DNA from 4 places in the Hylemonella sp. GW821-FHT10B10 genome. Region 3 is predicted to be linked to each of the others. Evidence: predicted binding sites of a transcription regulator. Region 3 holds the regulator's gene; each other region holds the start of a gene.
The links. Region 3 encodes FNR, which switches genes on or off when oxygen is low (the NO sensors DNR and NnrR bind a similar motif). Its sites were predicted from a motif close to TTGATNNNNATCAA; they were not measured.

Region 1 (4,888 bases), 630 kb from region 3:
GCCGGCTCAGGGACGAGTAGCCCGTGCCGAAATCGTCGATGGCCAGCTCGATGCCCATGGCATTGAGCCGGCGCATGGTTTCAGCGGCCTGGTCGATCTGGTTCATCAGCGTGCTCTCGGTGATCTCCAGATGCAGCAGGGCAGGGGGGCACTGGCAGGCTTCCAGCGCCTGGGTGATGGTCCGCTCCAGGTGCGGGTCGCTGAACTGCCGGGGTGAAAGATTGACGGCAATGGGCATGTCGCCCAGTCCTGCATCGCGCCACTGCCGGGCCTGGCGGCAGGCCTCTTGCAGCACCCAGGCACCGACGCGCATGATCAGGCCGGTCTCCTCGGCCAGGGGGATGAACTCCGCGGGCGAGACCAGGCCCTTGTCCGGATGGACCCAACGCACCAACGCCTCGGCCGAGATCACGCGGCCGCTGCGGGCATCCAGGATGGGTTGGTAGACCAGGCGCAGTTCGCCTTCGTCCAGGGCGCAGCGCAGGCCGGCTTCCATCTCCAGCCTGTCCATCATGAACTGGCGCATTTCCGGTGTGAAGAAGGCCAGGGCGTTGCCTCCCTGGTCCTTGGCACGGTACATGGCGGTGTCGGCGTACTGCAGCAGGGCGTCGGGTGTCTCGCCGTCGCGGGGGTAGACGGCGATGCCCAGGCTGGTGGTGATGGCCAGCATCTGCGGACCCAGCTCGACGGGACGGGCCAGCGCTGCCAGGATCTTCTGCGCCACCGCTGTGATGTCGGACACATCGCCCATGTCCGTCAGCACCACCACGAACTCGTCCCCGCCCAGGCGTGCCACCGTGTCGCCCTCGCGCACCGATTGCGTGAGCCGGATCGCGACCTCCTTCAGCAACTCGTCGCCCTGGCTGTGGCCCAGGCTGTCGTTGACGGTCTTGAAACGGTCCAGGTCCAGGATCAGCACGCCGGCAATGCGCTGGAATTTGCGCGCATGGTCCATGGCCTGCCAGAGCCGCTCCGTCAGCATGTGGCGGTTGGCCAGATGGGTCAGGGGGTCGATGCGGGCCTGCCGCTCCAGGGCTTCCGTGTTGCGAGCGATCTCGGTACGCTGGTGGTCCAGCGAGGCGGCCATGCGGTCGAGCGCCTGCATCACCATGCCCAGCTCACCTTTCGGGTAGGGCTGGCCCAGCGGCTCGCTGTAGTTGCCCGCATCCATGCGGGAAATCGCGCGCATGAGGCGCAACGCCTGGCGCCGCAGGGCCACTTCGCCCAGCAGTATCGCCAGGGCAATGATGAACACCACGCAAGCCAGCAGGCCCAGCATGGTCCGCTTGAACTGCAGGTCCACCTGTTCATACAGGTCCGTCTCCGGGACGCTCAGGGCCAGCCGCATGTCGGCGATGTTCAGGCGTGGCAGCACGGCCTTGACACCGAAACGGGCGTGCGGTCCCGTTCCCAGCGAGCCGCTGGCCTCGGGGTCCGCGGCCAGCATGAACTGGCGCAGGTCCGTGGCCACCGAAGTCTCGACCCTCTCGCCGCGCGGCGCGACCATCTGGAAGGAGCCGTCGTGGTTCCAGAGGTGCAGGTGCGTGCGTGGGTAGGGCTGCTTTTCGAGCGCCCGGTTGCCGTAGACGTCCAGGTCCAGCGAGGCGAGCAGAACGAATTTCAGCGCACCCTGTTCGTCGCGCACGGGATAGGCAATCTGCAGCACCGACCGGCCCGTCAGCCTCCCGATCGCCGGCTCGACCACCACGCCCTGCAGGCTGCGCGCCTGTTGGAAATAGGCGCGGTCCGTGAGGTTCAGCTGGCGTCCCGACTGCAATGAATCGCAGTGCAACTGGCCGTCGGGCTTGATGGTCAGGAAGCCTGTGTACTGAGGATGTTCCTTGAGGACTTCGGCCAGGAACCTGGAGCAGGCGACCTTGTCTCCGTTGCTCACCGCGGGGACCCTCCCGAGGCCGAACAGCAGCTGGGCGGTACCAGAGATCTTGTCGTCCAGATCGTGGGCGATGGTCTCTGCCCGCACCTTGAGCTGTTCACGTGTCTGCTCCAGCGTGGTCGCGCGCTGCTGCAGCAAAAGCCACAACATGAACAGCACCGGCAGCAGCGCAGCCACCAGAACCAGCAACAGGATGCGCAGGCGTAAGCTCATGCGGGTGGCGCAAGGGCGGATGCGCAGGTTGGATGCAGGGTCATCGACCGGCTTTGATGCACATCAAGTTCCTGCATTTTGGCATGATGGTCCTGTGCTGAAGAATGCGCCTGGCGGCCTTGAAATCCCGGGTCCCATCCTCATGTCCCTCTCAGCCCAATATATACCGGAAGTCCAGTCATGCGGATCGACAAACTCACTACCAAATTCCAGGAAGCTCTGGGCGAAGCACAGACGCTGGCCCTGGGCAATGACCACGCCTATATCGAACCGGCCCATCTGCTGGTGGCCATGCTGCGCCAGCAGGATGGTCCCAAGGCCCTGTTGCAGCGTGCCGGCGTCAACGTGGCCGGCCTGCTGGCTGGGGCCGAGGCCGCCGTCAAGAAACTGCCGCAGGTCGAAGGCCAGGAGCAGGTGCAGGTCGGGCGCGACCTGGTGTCTCTGTTGCAGGCGGCCGAGAAGGAGTCCATCAAGCGGGGTGACCAGTACGTTGCCAGCGAACTGTTCTTTCTGGCGGTCGCCGACAGCAAGGGCGACACCGGCCAGCTGGCCAAGGCCAACGGCCTGACGCGCAAGGCGCTGGAAACCGCAATCGATGCCGTGCGTGGTGGCCAGAGTGTGGACAACCCCGAAGCCGAAGGCCAGCGCGAAGCCCTCAAGAAATACACCCTGGACCTGACCGAGCGCGCCCGCCTGGGCAAGCTGGACCCTGTGATCGGCCGCGACGACGAGATCCGTCGCGCCATCCAGGTGCTGCAGCGTCGCAGCAAGAACAACCCCGTGCTGATCGGCGAGCCCGGCGTGGGCAAGACCGCCATCGTCGAAGGCCTGGCCCAGCGCATCGTCAACGGCGAGGTGCCCGAGACCCTGCGCGACAAACGTGTGCTGGTGCTGGACATGGCGGGCCTGCTGGCCGGCGCCAAGTACCGCGGCGAGTTCGAAGAGCGCCTGAAAGCCGTGCTCAAGGAAGTCTCGCAGGACGAAGGCCGCATCATTCTCTTCATCGACGAGCTGCACACCATGGTGGGCGCGGGCAAGGCCGAGGGCGCCATCGACGCCGGCAATATGCTCAAGCCTGCGCTCGCGCGCGGCGAGCTGCACTGCATAGGCGCCACCACGCTGGACGAATACCGCAAGTACATCGAGAAAGACGCCGCTCTGGAGCGCCGTTTCCAGAAGGTGCTGGTGGGGGAACCCACCGTGGAGCAGACCATCGCCATCCTGCGCGGCCTGCAAGAGAAATACGAGGTGCACCACGGCGTGGACATCACCGACCCGGCCATCGTGGCCGCCGCCGAGCTGAGCCACCGCTACATCACCGACCGCTTCCTGCCCGACAAGGCCATCGACCTGATCGATGAGGCCGCCGCCAAGATCAAGATCGAGATAGATTCCAAGCCCGAAGTCATGGACAAGCTCGACCGCCGGCTGATCCAGTTGCAGATCGAGCGCGAGGCCATGAAGAAGGAAAAGGACGAGGCCTCGCAAAAGCGCCTGGAACTGATCCAGGAAGAGATCGGCAAGCTGCAGAAGGAGATCGCCGACTACGAAGAAATCTGGAAGGCCGAGAAGGCCCAGGCCCAGGGCAGCCAGCACGTGCGTGAGGACATCGAGAAGCTCAAGACGCAGATCGCCGAGCTGACCCGCAAGGGCGATTTCGCCAAGGTCTCCGAACTGCAATATGGCAAGCTGCCCGAGCTGGAAAAGCTGCTCAAGGAAGCCCAGGCCCGCGAACAGGGCCAGGGCGAGGGCAGTGCGCCGCGCCTGCTGCGCACACAGGTGGGCGCGGAGGAGATCGCCGAGGTGGTGAGCCGTGCCACCGGTATCCCCGTGGCCAAGATGATGCAGGGCGAAAAAGACAAGCTGCTGCAGATGGAAACCAAGCTGCACGAACGTGTGGTGGGCCAGGACGAAGCCATCAGTGCCGTGGCCAACGCCATCCGCCGTTCACGCTCGGGTCTGTCCGACCCGAACCGTCCCACCGGTTCTTTCCTTTTCCTCGGCCCCACGGGCGTGGGCAAGACCGAACTGTGCAAGGCCCTGGCCGGTTTCCTCTTCGACAGCGTGGACCATCTGGTGCGCATCGACATGAGCGAGTTCATGGAGAAGCATTCCGTGGCCCGCCTGATCGGTGCGCCGCCAGGCTACGTGGGTTACGAGGAGGGCGGTTATCTGACCGAAGCCGTGCGCCGCAAGCCTTACAGCGTGCTGCTGCTCGACGAGGTGGAGAAGGCCCACCCTGACGTGTTCAATGTGCTGCTGCAGGTGCTGGACGACGGTCGCCTGACCGACGGCCAGGGCCGCACCGTGGACTTCAAGAACACCGTGATCGTGATGACGAGCAATATCGGCTCGCACCTGATCCAGAGCATGGTGGGCGAGTCCTATGAAGATGTGAAGGACGCGGTCTGGGGCGAGCTCAAGAACCACTTCAGACCCGAGTTCCTCAACCGCATCGACGAAACCGTGGTCTTCCACGCATTGGATGCCGCGCACATCACCAGCATCGCCAGCATCCAGCTGCAGGCCCTGCAGGACCGCCTCGGCAAGATGGAGCTGGCGCTCAAGGTGTCCGACAAGGCCCTGGCCGAGCTGGCCAAGGTGGGTTTCGATCCGGTGTTCGGTGCCCGGCCCCTGAAACGCGCCATCCAGCAGCGCATCGAGAACCCGCTCTCGAAGCTATTGCTTGAAGGTCGTTTCGTGGCCAAGGACGTGATCGCCGTGGACGTGGACCCCATCAAGAACCCGGGGCAGTTCAGTTTCGAGAAAGCCTGAGCCGCG
Region 2 (4,888 bases), 1.2 Mb from region 3:
GGCCATGGCGGCGGGTTCCTCGCTCTCGGCCTGCTCGTCCGGGCTTTCCAGCACGCCCATCTCGCGCAGTGGGTAACCCTGCGCGTCGAGCACGCCCAGCATGGCGTAGCGGTGGATGATCAGGCGCGCCATATAGGCTACGGTCGAGGGCCAGGTCTGCTGGCGGCGTTCGCCGTGCGGCAGGCCGGGCACGAAGGCCATGAAGTGGCCCAGGGGCTCGGCGTAGTTGAGCAGCTTGCGCAGCTTCATGCCTATCCAGGCCGGATCGACCACGCGCATGTCCAGCGAGAGCAGGCGCGCCAGACCGTCGAGGGCACGGGGGTAGTTGCCTGACAGACCCATGGCGCAGGGCCGGTTCACCAGCGTGCCGTCGGGGCCGGGCAGGCTGATCTCCTTGAGCGTCAGCGTGAAGGCCTCGCCCGTGCCTGGGTTGTCGATGTCCACCGCCCAGGCCAGGGTGCCCGAGGGACCGGTCAGCGGTTCATCGCGTGCGAACATGGCGTCGAGCACCGGGGTCGCGGCGGCTTGTGTGCGTTCGCGCCACACGCCCAGCTGCTCGCAGCGCCAGCGCACCACCGCTGCGGTGGCGGCCACCACGCCGGGGAAGAGGCGGCGTTCCCCATGCGGTGGGAAGGGCATCTCGAAAGAGCGCTCTTCGGCCACCGTGGCCAGCGCGTCAAGCTTGAGTCTGAGCCAGGCCGGGTCGTTGGAGCGCAGGTCCATGGACAGGGTCTTGGCCAGCGCACCCAGGCCGCGCGGTTGCTCGGCCCCGTTGACCCAGACTTCGAAGGGCTGGGGCAGTCCGCCTTCCTCACCCGGCAGCTCGCCCACGAAGAGCGCGAATTCACCGTAGGGGTGGTGCACCATGAAGCTCCAGGCCAGGTTGCCACCGGGCAGTTCGGGCCGGCCCGGCCAGCGCAGCGAGGCCAGCACGGGGGCGGGCAGGCGCTCCAGCGCCAGGCGCCGGTTCGCGTCGTCGAGTTGCAGCGGCGCGGCGGGCGTGGACGCCACGCCTGTGCTCAGCACGCTCCCCAAGATCGAATTCGGCCGGTAGGTGGCCAGGCCCTTGAGGCCGGACTGCCAGGCCTGCAGGTACAGGTCCTGGAAATCGGCGTAGGGATAGTCGCCAGGTACGTTGACGGTCTTGGAGATGGCCGTGTCGATACAGGGCGCCACGGCCGCCACCATGGCAGCGTGGGCCTGCGCGCTCATCTCGAGTGCGGTGACGAAGGCCGGCGTGAGCGGCGCCGTCTCGCCCTTGAGGTGGCGGTACAGGCGCCAGGCGTGGTCTTCCACCGCGTATTCCTTGAAGCTGCCGTCGGGCATGCGCTTCTTGCGCGTGTAGTGCCAGCTGAAGGCCGGCTCGATGCCGTTGCTCGCGTTGTCCGCAAAGGCCAGGCTGATGGTGCCCGTGGGCGCGATGGACAGCAGGTGCGAGTTGCGCAGGCCGTGCGCGCGGATCTTGTCCTTCAGCGCAGCCGGCAGGCGCGAGGCAAAACGCGGACTGCTCAGGTACATGTCGGCATTGAAGAGCGGGAAGGCCCCGCGTTCGCGCGCGAGTTCGTTGGAGGCTTCGTAGGCGGCGTCGCGCATGGCCTCGGAAATCTTGCGCGCCATATCGCGTGCCTCGGCGCTGTCGTAGCGCAGGTTCAGCATCACCAGCGCATCACCCAGGCCGGTGTAGCCCAGACCAATCCGGCGCTTGTTGCGCATCTCCTGCTCCTGCTGGGGCAGGGGCCAGACGGTCACGTCCAGAACGTTGTCGAGCATGCGGGTGGCAGTGCGGCACAGCTCCGCGAAGGCGCTGAAGTCGAAGTGTGTCTTCTCGCCGAAGGGCTCGCGCACGAAGCGCGTGAGATCGATCGAGCCCAGGCAGCAGCAGCCGTAAGGAGGCAGGGGCTGTTCGGCGCAGGGGTTGGTGCTGGCTATGGATTCACAGTACGACAGGTTGTTGTCGCGGTTGATGGTGTCGATGAAGAGCACGCCCGGTTCGGCGTGGTCGTAGGTGGATCGCATGATCTGCTCCCACAGATCGCGCGCGCGCAGCTTGCGATAGATCCACAGGCCGCGCCCGGTGGCCAGGTAGGCGCCAGCGGCCTTCTGCGCGGCGCCGGCCTCGGCGTGGTGCACCAGCTCCACCTCGCCGTCGCTCACCACGGCTTGCATGAAGGCATCTGTCACACCGACCGAGATGTTGAAGTTGCGCAGGTCACCAGCATCCTTGGCGTGAATGAACTCCTCGATGTCCGGGTGGTCGCAGCGCAGCACGCCCATCTGCGCACCGCGCCGACTACCGGCGGATTCCACCGTCTCGCAGGAACGGTCGAACACGCGCATGTAACTTACCGGACCGGACGCGCTGCTCTGTGTGCTGCCCACCCAGGCTCCGCGCGGGCGGATGCGCGAGAAGTCGTAGCCCACGCCACCGCCACGGCGCATGGTTTCGGCCGCTTCCTTCAGCGCCACATAGATGCCGGGGTGGCCTTCGTCCTCGTGCGCGATGGAGTCGCCCACAGGCTGTACAAAGCAGTTGATCAACGTGGCCGTCAGCTCGGTGCCCGCCGCGGACTGGATGCGCCCGGCCGGCAGGAAGCCCTGCTGCAGCGCCTGCAGGAAACGGCCTTCCCAGTGCGTGCGCTGCTCGGGCGCCTCCACCTGGGCCAGCGCGCGCGCCACGCGCTGGTTCACCTGCAGGATGCTCTGCTCATCGCCCTTGGCGTATTTCTCGAGCAGCACCTCCTCGCTGATGTTTTGCGGTGCCAGGGATTGCGCGGCCTGAGCCGGATGCGTTGTATCACTCATGAACCATACACTCCACGTCTGTTTGTGCAGGATGCTAGGAGGAGCGCCGGCACGGGGGGTTGACCTGCCACAAACCCCTGCATCATTCCGGCAAGACGTTGCTTCGAAGGGAAACGTACTTGCCAGTGTGGCACGGTCTTGACGAAAATCAAGCGATGAATATCACCACCTTTGATGAGCTGCTGACCGCGGCCCGCCAGCAGCGCGAACCCCAGCGCCTGCTCTGCGTTTTTGCCACGTCCGAACTGCCCGCAGACAGCACACCCGAACAGGTCGCGCGTTTTGAGGCGGGTCAAGGCGGCGCGCTGGCGCCGCTGATGTGCGTGGACAAGACGCCACAGGAACTGGCCTCTTTTGCCGCACTGGCCGGCGAGGCGCAGCAGTTCGGCCAAGCCTGGGCCCTGGTCTTCGTGGCCGCCATGGCCGATGGCCCCGACGTTGAGGCCCCGCTGCAGCGCATGGTAGAAGACATCAAGCGCGGCGCCATCGGCAGCTACATCCCCTTCAATACGCAGGGTGAGGCCGTGCGGCTGGGTTAGCCATGTGTCGTTCGTTTGCCGCCAACCCTGTTCAGCCGACAGCTTGGCGGCCTGTATCAAACCAGGCGTCCATCAAAAGGAAGGTATGAAATGACACGCGTTCGAGTTGAAGGCTTCACCATCTCGCTCGACGGATACGGGGCAGGTCCGAATCAGGATCTCAACAACCCGCTCGGCATAGGCGGTACGGATCTGCACCAGTGGTTGTTCCCGACGCGCACCTTGCAGCGGGCCCTGTTCGGTAAGGACGGTACCACCGGGGTCGACGATGATTTCGCGGCCCGTGGCTTTCAGAATGTTGGGGCCTGGATCCTCGGGCGAAACATGTTCGGGCCCATACGCGGTCCCTGGCCGGACCTGAACTGGAAAGGCTGGTGGGGCGACAGCCCTCCGTATCACGTGCCAACCTTCATCCTGACCCACCACGCACGAGAGCCCCTGGAGATGGAAGGCGGAACGATTTTCCACTTCGTCACGGGTGGTATCCACGAGGCGCTGGACCGCGCGCGTGACGCTGCCAAGGGGAAGGATGTGCGCATCGGCGGTGGGCCTGACACCATCCGGCAGTATCTGCGCGAGGGCCTCATCGATGAGCTGCACATCGCTATCTCGCCTGTCCTGCTCGGCCGGGGGGAGCGACTGTTCGAGGGGCTGGACATGCGCGCTCTGGGGTATGCATGCGTTCAGTCTGTCGCGTCGGAGAAGGCCACGCATGTTGTCCTGCGGCGCCAGGGGCACAAGGACGCCTGACGGGTGCTTGTTGCAGAAGTTCCGCTGCAGAACCGAAGTGTCAGGCGGTGCATCCACGCCCTTGTCGATTTTCGGTAGTCTCGTTCGTCGACTGGGTAGAGTCAGAGACCCGCCGGTCACCCGGGACCGGAAGCCTGACCAATAAGGAGCCTGAGCCATGCGACCCCTGCGTTATTCCATCAACGTCACCCTGGACGGCTGTTGCGACCACCGGGCCGTCGTCCCTGACGAAGACTTGCATCGTCACGCGGTCGAGAACCTCAAACGGGCCGATGCCCTGCTGTTTGGCAGGGTGACCTATGAAATGATGGAGGCCGCGTTCCGGCCGGCGTGGACAGGAGAGATGCCTGACTGGATGGAGTCCTTCCGCCAGACGATCGACGCGGGCAAGAAGTACGTTGTGTCCAGCACCCTGGAGCGTGTCGACTGGAATGCGGAGCTGGTACGCGGGGATCTGGGGCAGGCTGTCCAGCAGCTCAAGCGCGAGCCGGGCAAGGGACTGTTCGTAGGGGGCGTGATGCTCCCGATGGCCCTGGCGGAACTGGGTTTGATCGATGAGTATGAGTTCGTGGTGCATCCCAGGCTGGTGGGCCATGGTCCGACCTTGTTCGCGGGTTTGTCGAGGTACGTCGACCTGAAGCTCGTGGGTCGGCTGGATTTGGGTTCGGGGGCGGTGGCGATGCAGTATGAGCCGAGAAAGTTGCCATCGAGATGAGAGAGACTCGGCCTGGGCATGTCCCCCGGTCCGGGTCGCTGAACCTGGGCCGTTAACCGGAAAGACACCATGCGCTTATCCA
Region 3 (4,888 bases):
CGCCCCCTCGAGGGCCTGCCCGGTCATGGCGGCCACGAGCAGCGCGGAATACAGCAGGCCGCAGGGCAACAACGCCCACAGCATCCCCACCACGAGCGGCGCACCTCGGCCCCGCCCCGCGGCCAGCGACCGCGCGCCGCTCCACAGACGCCGCGCGGCGCTTTCCAGCCAGACAGGCTGCTGCGCTCGGACCAGCAACAGCAACCCCAGCATGAAGGCCGCGACGTGGAACAGGGTCCAGACCGGGCGCAGCGCGGACGACTGGATGGTGAGCCAGCCCAGGCCCTGGATCGAGGCGGCGGCCAGGCCGCCGAGCAGTGCGTAGCCGATCACACGGCCCAGCTGGAAGCTCCACAGGGCCTCGGCGCGACGCTCGCCGGCCGCCTGGGCCAGGCCGGCACAGGCGGCACCGCACATGGCGATGCAGTGGGGACCGCCGACCAGTCCCATGAACAGGGCCGTGAGGGCCAGGGAGGTTTGCATGCCCGCCAGTGTAGGGCGTCAAATGATCTTGGAGAAACGGGCGCGGTTGCGGTCGGCCTGCAGGTAGCGGTCGAAGACCATGGCCACGGCGCGCACGAAGTACCAGCCCATGGCCGTGACCTGGATGCCACTGTCGTCCAGCGTCACCAGGCCCTGCTCCGCCAGCGCGCGCAGCGCTTCGAGCTCGGGGGCAAAGTAGCTCCTGAAGTCGATCAGATAGGCCAGGTCGATGGATTCAAACACCAGCTCGCCCTGGCACATCAGGGCCATGATGACGGCGCGCCGCACCAGGTCATCGCGCGAGAGCGCCAGGCCGCGCACCACGGCAAAACGGCCGTGGTCGATGGCGTCGTAGTACTCCTCCAGTGTCTTGGCGTTCTGGCTGTAGGTGGCGCCAATGCGGCCGATGGACGAAACCCCCAGACCAATCAGGTCGCAATCGGGCTGGGTGCTGTAGCCCTGGAAGTTGCGGTGCAGGCGCCCCTGGCGCTTGGCCACAGCCAGCGCGTCGTTGGGCAGGGCGAAGTGGTCCATGCCCACATAGACGTAGCCGGCACCCTGGAAGCGCTCGAGCGCATTGGACAGCATGGCCAGCTTGGCGGCCGCACCGGGCAGTTCGGCACTGGCGATACGCCGCTGCGGCTTGAAGCGCTCGGGCAGGTGGGCGTAGGCATACAGGGCGATGCGGTCCGGGCGCAATTCGGTGACTTGCTGCAGGGTGCGCGCGAAGGACTCGGGGGTCTGCTGCGGCAGGCCATAGATCAGGTCCACGTTGATGGACTCGAAGCCGCGTTCGCGCGCCGCCTGCACCAGGGCGAAGACCTGCTCGGCCGGCTGCACGCGGTGCACGGCCTTCTGTACCGCCGGGTCGAAATCCTGCACCCCGAAGCTCAGGCGATTGAAGCCGAGTTCAGCCAGGGTGTCGAGCCGGCTCGCATCGATGGTGCGGGGATCCACCTCGATCGAATATTCGCCGCCAGGGGCGAGAGTGAAACTGCGCTTGAGCATGGCCATGAGCTGGCGCAATTCGGCGTCGCTCAGGAAGGTCGGGGTGCCGCCACCCAGATGGAGTTGGGTGACCATCTGGCCCACACCGAGCTGGGCCGTGTGCAGGTCCACCTCGCGCCCCAGATAGCGCAGGTATTCGGCCGCGCGGTCATGGTGCTTGGTGATGATCTTGTTGCAGGCGCAGTAATAACAGAGCGACTCGCAAAACGGCAGGTGCACGTAAAGCGAGAGCGGCAACACCAGGGCGGCCGCCCCGGAACGGCGCTGCTGGAGGGCGCGTACATAGTCATCGGGACCGTAGGCCTCGACAAAACGATCGGCCGTCGGATAGGAGGTGTAACGCGGCCCGGCGACGTCATGGCGACGCAGCAACTCGGCAGTGACGGGCTCGACGATTTCAGCATTCATGGCCCGACTTTGCCGGGAACGCCCGTTCCCTGTCTTGATATTCATCAAATGCTGCTAAGGTAGAGGGTGCAAGTTCGCCCCGGCACTGGAGTACCTCTATGACCGATGTCAAAATACAGAGCATGAATCCGCAAACGATCAAAGTCGCCTGCTCCAACTGCAATCTGCGCGAGCTGTGCATGCCCATGGGTCTCAATGCCGACGAAATCGACCGCCTGGACAACATGGTCGCCAACCGCCGCAAGATCAAGCGCGGCGAATCCCTGTTCCGCAATGGCGAAAAATTCACCTCGCTCTACGCCATCCGCACGGGCTTCTTCAAGACCTGCGTGGCCTCCGAGGACGGCCGCGACCAGGTGACCGGTTTCCAGATGGCCGGCGAGATCATCGGCCTGGACGGCATCGTCAGCGATCACCACAGTTGCGACGCGGTGGCCCTCGAAGATGCCGAGGTCTGCGTCATGCCCTTTGACCGCATCGAGGACCTCTCGCGCGAGATCAACGGCCTGCAACGCCATGTGCACAAGATCATGAGCCGTGAAATCGTGCGCGAGCACGGTGTCATGCTGTTGCTGGGCAGCATGCGCGCCGAGGAGCGCCTGGCGGCCTTCCTGCTGAACCTGGTACAGCGTCTGCACGCACGGGGTTTCTCGCAATCAGAGCTGATCCTGCGCATGACACGCGAGGAAATCGGCAGCTACCTCGGCCTCAAGCTGGAGACGGTCAGCCGGACCTTCTCGAAATTCGTGGAAGACGGCATGGTCGAGGTCAAGCAGCGCCATGTGCGCATCCTCGATACGGAAGCCCTGACCCGCCTGGTCAACCACCAGGGCGAATGCCACTGAGCCTGTGCGGCTGAAGCGGCGATGCCCGGGTCAGGCGCCGGGTTGCTCGCCCTGCGGCGGCTCGCGCCGGTTGAGTTCGGAAGACGACAAGGCCAACAGCGCCGTCAACGCGCTGGAGAGCATGGTGATCCCCCAGAAGATGAAAAATGCAAGGGTGTAGATGCCCTGGCGGGACAGTCCGACCGGCTGTCCGAACCAGTGCAGGTCCTGTGGATCCACCATGGCAAACACCAGCATTTCCAGCACGCCTGCCACCAGAAAAGCGGGCCAGGCGATCCACATGAGCTTGTGCAGTTTCATCGTGCCCTCCTCTGGTCAGCGTTTTCAGCGTTTGTCTTGCGCCGGGACCACGGGCGGCGCGCCCGTAGCGGCATGGTTGCGCGCCTGCACGGCCGGGGCCAGACTGGCCGCATCAGCCTCCAGTGCCTTGTTGATCTCGATGCCCTTGCGGTAGTAGTCCTCGCTGACCACGGGATCGGGCATGCGCACCGCGATGTAGAGGGTGACGAAACCGGCCACCACCACCAGTGCCGGACCGGCCAGGACCAGCCAGACGTGGCCGAATTTCCACCAGGGTGCAGGTGACATCTTGTCGCCTTGGTCGCTCATGTGATGTGCTCCTTAACGGGGGACCAGGAACACCGACTTCTCGCTCAGCTGCGCGTCGCGTGCGGTGATCTCGAAATGGATGGGGTGGGTGCCGGCAGCCGCCGCCTCGTAAGGCAGCTGCAGGCGCACGGCAACCCAGCGCGACTGCGTCGACTCGACGCTCACCTGCTCCTCCGAAGCGACGGTCAGGCCCGGCAGGCCGCTGACCGTGATGCGGTACGTCTGCTCGGACTCGGTAGCGTTCATGATCTGCAGGCGGTAGACGTTCTCGATCATGCCGCCAGCCACGATGCGCGCCAGCACACCACGGTCGCGCACCACGTCCACCTTGAAAGGCGTGCGCAAGGCCAGGCTCACCAGCATGGCCACGCACACCGCCCCTAGGATGGCGCTGTAGACCAGCACGCGCGGACGGAACACGTGTCGCCAGGTCTGGACCTGGCTCCAGCCCTTCTGCAACGCATTCTGTGTCGTGTAGCGAATGAGGCCGCGCGGGTAGTTCATCTTGTCCATGACATCGTCGCAGACGTCGATGCAGGCAGCGCAGCTGATGCACTCATACTGCAGGCCCTTGCGGATGTCGATACCCGTGGGACAGACCTGCACGCACAGGGTGCAGTCTATGCAGGACCCCAGGCCCAGGGCCGCGGGGTCGGCCTTGCGCGAGCGGGCGCCGCGCGGCTCGCCGCGCCGCTCGTCGTAGCTCACGATCAGCGTGTCGCGGTCAAACATGGCGCTCTGGAAGCGCGCATAGGGACACATGTACTTGCAGACCTGCTCGCGCAGGAACCCGGCATTTCCGTAGGTGGCAAAGCCGTAGAAAATAACCCAGAAGACCTCCCAGGAGCTCATGCGCAACTGCAGCACCTCCAGGCCCAGCTCATGGATGGGCGTGAAGTAGCCGACGAAGGTGTAACCCGTCCAAAGCGAGAGCAGGATCCACGCCCCGTGCTTGCCGCCCTTGCGCAGCAGCCTGTTCAGGCTCCAGGGCCCCTGGTCCAGGCGCATGCGCGCCGAACGGTCGCCTTCGATGCGACGCTCGATCCAGAGGAAGATTTCGGTGTAGACCGTCTGCGGACAGGCATAACCGCACCACTGGCGCCCCGCCACCGCCGTGAACAGAAACAGCAGCAGCGCCGAGATGACCAGCAGGCCTGTCAGGTAGATGAAGTCCTGCGGGTACAGGACCAGGCCGAAGATGTAGAAACGCCGCGCCCCCAGATCAAAGAGCACGGCCTGGCGCTGGCCCCATTCGAGCCAGGGCAGGCCGTAGAAGACGATCTGGGTCAACCAGACAAAGACCCAGCGCCAGCGGGCGAACAGACCCGTTACGCTGCGAGGATAGATCTTCTTCTGGGCCTCGTAGAGCGAGACCATCACGGCATCGTCGGCGACGGCAGCCGGCACCGCTGTGATGGGGATGACCTTGCGGTCCGCTGGTTCGGTATCGCTCAAATCGACTCCAATCCCTCAGCGGGCAGCCACCTTGGTCCCGCTGGAACGGCTCCAGACATAGGCCGTGAGCACATGGATCT
Region 4 (4,888 bases), 380 kb from region 3:
GCTCGACTACCCGCTTGCGCCGCTGGTGCTGGCCCTGGTGCTGGGTGACAAGGCCGAAGACTCCTTCCGCCAGGCCATGCTGGTCTCGCAGGGTGAGCTCTCGGTCATGTTCTCCAACGGTCTGGTCGGCTCCATCACCACGCTGGCCCTCGTGCTGCTGTTCTGGCCGCTGATCTCCAAGCTGATCGCCCTGGTCAGGCCGCCCAAGCAGGACGAGTTCGCCGCCGAGCGGCCTGTGGATTGAGTCTGCATTCGTGTAGCAAAGGAGCGTAGACATGCCCGTGATTGCAATGACCCAGGAAATGGGTTCCCTGGCCAAGGATGTGGCCCTGGAACTGGCAGCCACGCTGAACCTGTCCGTGATGCGCCACGAGGTGGTGGATCACGTGGCCGGCAAGATGCATGTCTCCACCAGCCTGATCAATCGCCTGCGTGAAGGCAAGGCCGGTCTGATCGAGCGCGCCACCACCGACGCCGAGCGCCTGGCCCTGTACACCGCCGAAGAGGTGTACGAGCTGGCGAACAAGGGCGATGTGGTGCTGCGCGGCTGGGGCGCCACCTGCCTGCTGCGGCCCGTGCCGCACGTGCTCACGGTGCGCATCACACGGTCCTTCAACAAGCGTGTCGAGTGGCTCATGAACCACCTGGAGACCGATGACCGCGACTTCGCGGAAAGCGAGATCCGCCGCAGCGACCACGCACACGCCACCCGCATGCATCACCTCTTCGGCGTGACCTGGGGTGACCCGGTGCTCTACGATCTGGTGCTCAACACCGACCGCCTGAGCGTGCACAGTTGCGTGGAACAGATCCGCCAGCTGAGCCTGCGCCCGGAGTTCCAGGAGTCGGAGGCCTCGCGCCAGCTGCTGGCCAACATGACGCTGGCGGCCCGCGTGCGCTCTGCGCTCAAGGACAACGAGACCACCCAGGAGGTCAACATCACCATCGAAGCCCAGAAGGGCCGCGTGATCCTCAAAGGCATCGTGGTCAACAGCGATGAGCAGGCCGACGTGGAAAAGATAGCTTCCATGGTGTCGGGTGTGGTCGGTGTCGAAAACCGGCTGCGTCTCATGAGTTCCTCCCGCATCTTCACGTACTCGAAAACCTGAGACCCCCTCCTCTCCTTCCCTCAGGGGCAAGGAAACAGGGCCTGCTTCCTCACGGAACAGGCCCTGTTTTTTTGGGTCAGTGAAAAGAATAAGGCTAGATCTTCCCGCGCTGCTTGAGACGGCTCAGCGTCTCGGCCGAGAGGTTCAGGTAGGCCGCGAGCTCCTTCTTGGGAATGCGGTCGAACAGCTCGGGATGCTTGCGCAGGAAGCGGTGCACACGACCCGGTGCATCCAGCAGGTGCAGCGTGATGGTGTGGGCCATGATTTCGCTCATCAGGTTCATCACGCAGTACTCGAACAGGCGTTTTTCCTCGGCGTGGCGCTCCAGAAAGGCGATCCACTCGGGCATGGGCAGCTTGACCACCCGCGCCTTGGTCACCGAGACGATGCTGTAGGGCGTGGGCGTCTTGAGAGACCATGCTGCGTAGCTGGTTTCCATCTCCCGCTCGGCAGCGAAGCGCAGGATCATTTCCTTGCCCTGGGGATTGGCCACCACCCGTTTGAGCACGCCGTCGAGGATGAAGTACTGCTCCATCTCGTGCACCCCCTGGTGCAGCAGGAAGTCGCCCTTGTTGCAGTCCACCACCGTCAGATGCTGCTCCAGCTCCTCGTGCGACGCCGCGCCCATGCCCTTGAGCACGTCGTTCTGTCGGAGTTGAACCCGGATGATGTTCTTTTCGGGGTGATTCTCGATGGATGTCATGGGCCAGGGTCGGGATTGCGTGCTCGCGCCGGTATCGGGCCGATCCCCCTCGGGAACCGGATATTTGTCCCGAAAATTGACCGTGGTCAATGGCGGAAACTGAATCGCTTCCTATCATAACCCGTCGATGCAATTGGCCCCCGCCAGCGCGAGTCGCGCGAGGGCACCACACATCGCGGTTACCCCGATTGCGCGCTCCCGGGGCCAGCCAGATTCGAGGAGCAGCAGGTATTTGCCAGCCGGGTCGCCCGACTTCCAAAGACGTCTAAAACCGAGAGAGACTACACCATGTCCAACGACGCTCAAACCAGAGAACTGACCGACGGTTTCCACCTGGTCATCGATGCCCTGAAACTCAACGGCATCAAAAACATCTACGGCCTGCCGGGCATTCCGATCACCGATCTGACCCGCATGCTGCAGGCCGAAGGCCTGCGCGTGATCTCCTTCCGCCACGAAGCCAACGCCGGCAATGCCGCCGCCATCGCCGGCTTCCTGAACGGCGCCGAGGGTATCCCCGGCGTGTGCCTCACGGTGTCCGCCCCCGGTTTCCTGAACGGTCTGGTCGCGCTGGCCAACGCCACGACCAACTGCTGGCCCATGATCCTGATCTCCGGCTCCTCCGAGCGCGAGATCGTCGACCTGCAACAGGGCGACTACGAGGAAATGGACCAGCTGGCCATCGCCAAGCCCCTGTGCAAGGCCGCCTTCCGCGTGCTCAACGCTGAAGACATCGGCGTGGGCATCGCCCGCGCCATCCGCGCCGCCGTTTCCGGCCGCCCGGGCGGCGTCTACCTGGACCTGCCGGCCAAGCTGTTCTCGCAAGCCATGGACGCCGCAGCCGGCAAGGCTTCGCTGATCAAGGTGGTCGATCCGGTTCCGCGCCAGATCCCCGGCCCCGACGCCGTCAAGCGCGCACTGGACCTGCTCAAGGGCGCCAAGAAGCCCCTGATCCTGCTGGGCAAGGGCGCGGCTTACGCCAAGGCCGACGCCGAGATCAAGGCCCTGGTCGAGAAGACCGGCATCCCCTACCTGCCCATGTCCATGGCCAAGGGCATCCTGCCCGACACGCACGACCAGTCTGCCGCCGCCGCCCGTTCCTACGTGCTGCCCGAAGCCGACGTGGTGCTGCTGATCGGCGCCCGCCTGAACTGGCTGCTCTCGCACGGCAAGGGCAAGACCTGGGGTGGCAAGGACCACAAGGACTGGGGTGCCCAGAAGTTCATCCAGATCGACATCTCCCCGATCGAAGCCGACAGCAACGTGGCCATCGACGCCCCGCTGGTGGGTGACGTCGGCTCCTGCGTCTCTGCCCTGCTTGCCGGCATCGGCAGCAACTGGGCCAAGCCCCCGGTCGAATGGACCGGCGCGATCAACGAGCGCAAGACCAAGAACGTCGCCAAGATGGCCGAGACCCTGGCCAAGGATCCCAAGCCGATGAACTTCCACAGCGCGCTGAACGTGGTGCGCGACATCGTCAAGGCCAACCCCGACGCCATGCTGGTCAACGAAGGCGCCAACGCGCTCGACTTCACCCGTTCCATTGTCGACATGTACAAGCCGCGCAAGCGCCTGGACGTGGGCACCTGGGGCGTGATGGGCATCGGCATGGGTTTTGCCGTGGCCGCCGCCGTCGAATCCGGCCAGCCCGTGATCGCGGTCGAGGGCGACAGCGCCTTCGGTTTCAGCGGCATGGAAGTCGAGACCATCTGCCGCTACAACCTGCCGGTCTGTATCGTCATCATGAACAACAATGGCGTGTACCGCGGTACCGACGTCAACCCGACCGGTGGCGCCGACGTGGCCCCGACCGTGTTCGTCAAGGGCGCGCGCTACGACAAGCTCATGGAAGCCTTCGGCGGTGTCGGCGTCAACGCCACCACCCCGGCTGAGCTGCGCAAGGCGATGGAAGAAGCCATCAAGTCGCGCAAGCCCACCCTGATCAATGCCGTCATCGACGAGACCGCCGGCACCGAGAGCGGCCGCATCACCAGCCTCAACCCGGCCAGTGTTGCGACCAAGAAGCACTGATTTCTAAAAGCGCAACAACCCACAAGGAGAACTGCAACATGTCCAACAAACCCCTCAAGGGCATCAAGATCATCGACTTCACACACGTGCAAGCCGGTCCCGCCTGTACCCAGCTCCTGGCCTGGTTCGGCGCTGACGTGATCAAGGTCGAGCGCCCGGGCGCCGGCGACGTCACCCGCAGCCAGCTGCGCGACATCCCCGATGCCGACGCGCTGTACTTCACCATGCTCAACAGCAACAAGCGTTCGCTGACGCTGGACACCAAGACCGCCGAAGGCAAGGAAGTGCTGGAGAAGCTGATCAAGAAGTCCGACGTCATGGTCGAGAACTTCGGTCCCGGCGCCCTGGACCGCATGGGTTTCACCTGGGAGTACATCCAGAAGCTGAACCCCGGCATGGTCCTGGCTTCGGTCAAGGGCTTCAGCGACGGCCACCACTACGAAGACCTGAAGGTCTACGAAAACGTGGCGCAGTGCGCCGGCGGTTCCGCCTCGACCACCGGCTGGTGGAAGGGCGAGAACTCGCAGCCCACCATCTCCGCCGCCGCGCTCGGTGACTCCAACACCGGCATGCACCTGGCCATCGGTATCCTGACCGCCATCATCGGCCGCCAGCAGACCGGCAAGGGCCAGAAGGTTGCCGTGTCCATGCAGGACGCCGTGCTGAACCTGTGCCGCGTGAAGATGCGCGACCAGCAGCGTCTGGAACGCCTGGGCTACCTGGAAGAATATCCCCAGTACCCCCACGAGATGGAAGCCTTCAAGGACAAGGTCACCCCGCGCGGCGGCAACGCCGGCGGCGGCGGCCAGCCGGGCTGGATCCTGAAGTGCAAGGGCTGGGAGACCGACCCCAACGCCTACATCTATTTCACGGTGCAGGGCCACGCCTGGGAACCTATCTGCGACGCTCTGGGCAAACCCGAGTGGAAGACGGACCCCAAGTACACGACCCCCAAGGCCCGCCAGCCGCACATCATGGACATCTTCGCCACCATCGAAGACTTCATCAAGGACAAGACGAAGTTCGAAGCTGTGGACATCTTCCG

Region 1: the regulator FNR is predicted to act here: its motif matches at 2,161-2,174, upstream of clpB (ATP-dependent chaperone ClpB).
Region 2: the regulator FNR is predicted to act here: its motif matches at 2,941-2,954, upstream of AC07NT_RS02470 (ribonucleotide reductase subunit alpha).
Region 4: the regulator FNR is predicted to act here: its motif matches at 1,889-1,902, upstream of oxc (oxalyl-CoA decarboxylase).

The regions. Positions count from the first base shown of each region.
Region 1 covers NZ_JBWKNN010000001.1:1,041,489-1,046,376, forward strand. Annotated here, with positions in the region: gene AC07NT_RS05125 (putative bifunctional diguanylate cyclase/phosphodiesterase) at 1-2,107, opposite strand, end outside; gene clpB (ATP-dependent chaperone ClpB) at 2,288-4,882, shown strand.
Region 2 covers NZ_JBWKNN010000001.1:509,949-514,836, forward strand. Annotated here, with positions in the region: gene AC07NT_RS02465 (adenosylcobalamin-dependent ribonucleoside-diphosphate reductase) at 1-2,802, opposite strand, end outside; gene AC07NT_RS02470 (ribonucleotide reductase subunit alpha) at 2,958-3,341, shown strand; gene AC07NT_RS02475 (dihydrofolate reductase family protein) at 3,432-4,091, shown strand; gene AC07NT_RS02480 (dihydrofolate reductase family protein) at 4,249-4,806, shown strand; gene AC07NT_RS02485 (hypothetical protein) at 4,876-4,888, shown strand, end outside.
Region 3 covers NZ_JBWKNN010000001.1:1,673,443-1,678,330, forward strand. Annotated here, with positions in the region: gene AC07NT_RS08145 (sulfite exporter TauE/SafE family protein) at 1-483, opposite strand, end outside; gene hemN (oxygen-independent coproporphyrinogen III oxidase) at 502-1,899, opposite strand; gene fnr (fumarate/nitrate reduction transcriptional regulator Fnr) at 2,022-2,744, shown strand; gene AC07NT_RS08160 (hypothetical protein) at 2,775-3,044, opposite strand; gene AC07NT_RS08165 (FixH family protein) at 3,069-3,353, opposite strand; gene ccoG (cytochrome c oxidase accessory protein CcoG) at 3,366-4,808, opposite strand; gene ccoP (cytochrome-c oxidase, cbb3-type subunit III) at 4,824-4,888, opposite strand, start outside.
Region 4 covers NZ_JBWKNN010000001.1:1,292,047-1,296,934, reverse strand. Annotated here, with positions in the region: gene AC07NT_RS06335 (tripartite tricarboxylate transporter permease) at 1-244, shown strand, start outside; gene AC07NT_RS06330 (cytidylate kinase family protein) at 276-1,109, shown strand; gene AC07NT_RS06325 (Crp/Fnr family transcriptional regulator) at 1,204-1,812, opposite strand; gene oxc (oxalyl-CoA decarboxylase) at 2,101-3,843, shown strand; gene frc (formyl-CoA transferase) at 3,882-4,888, shown strand, end outside.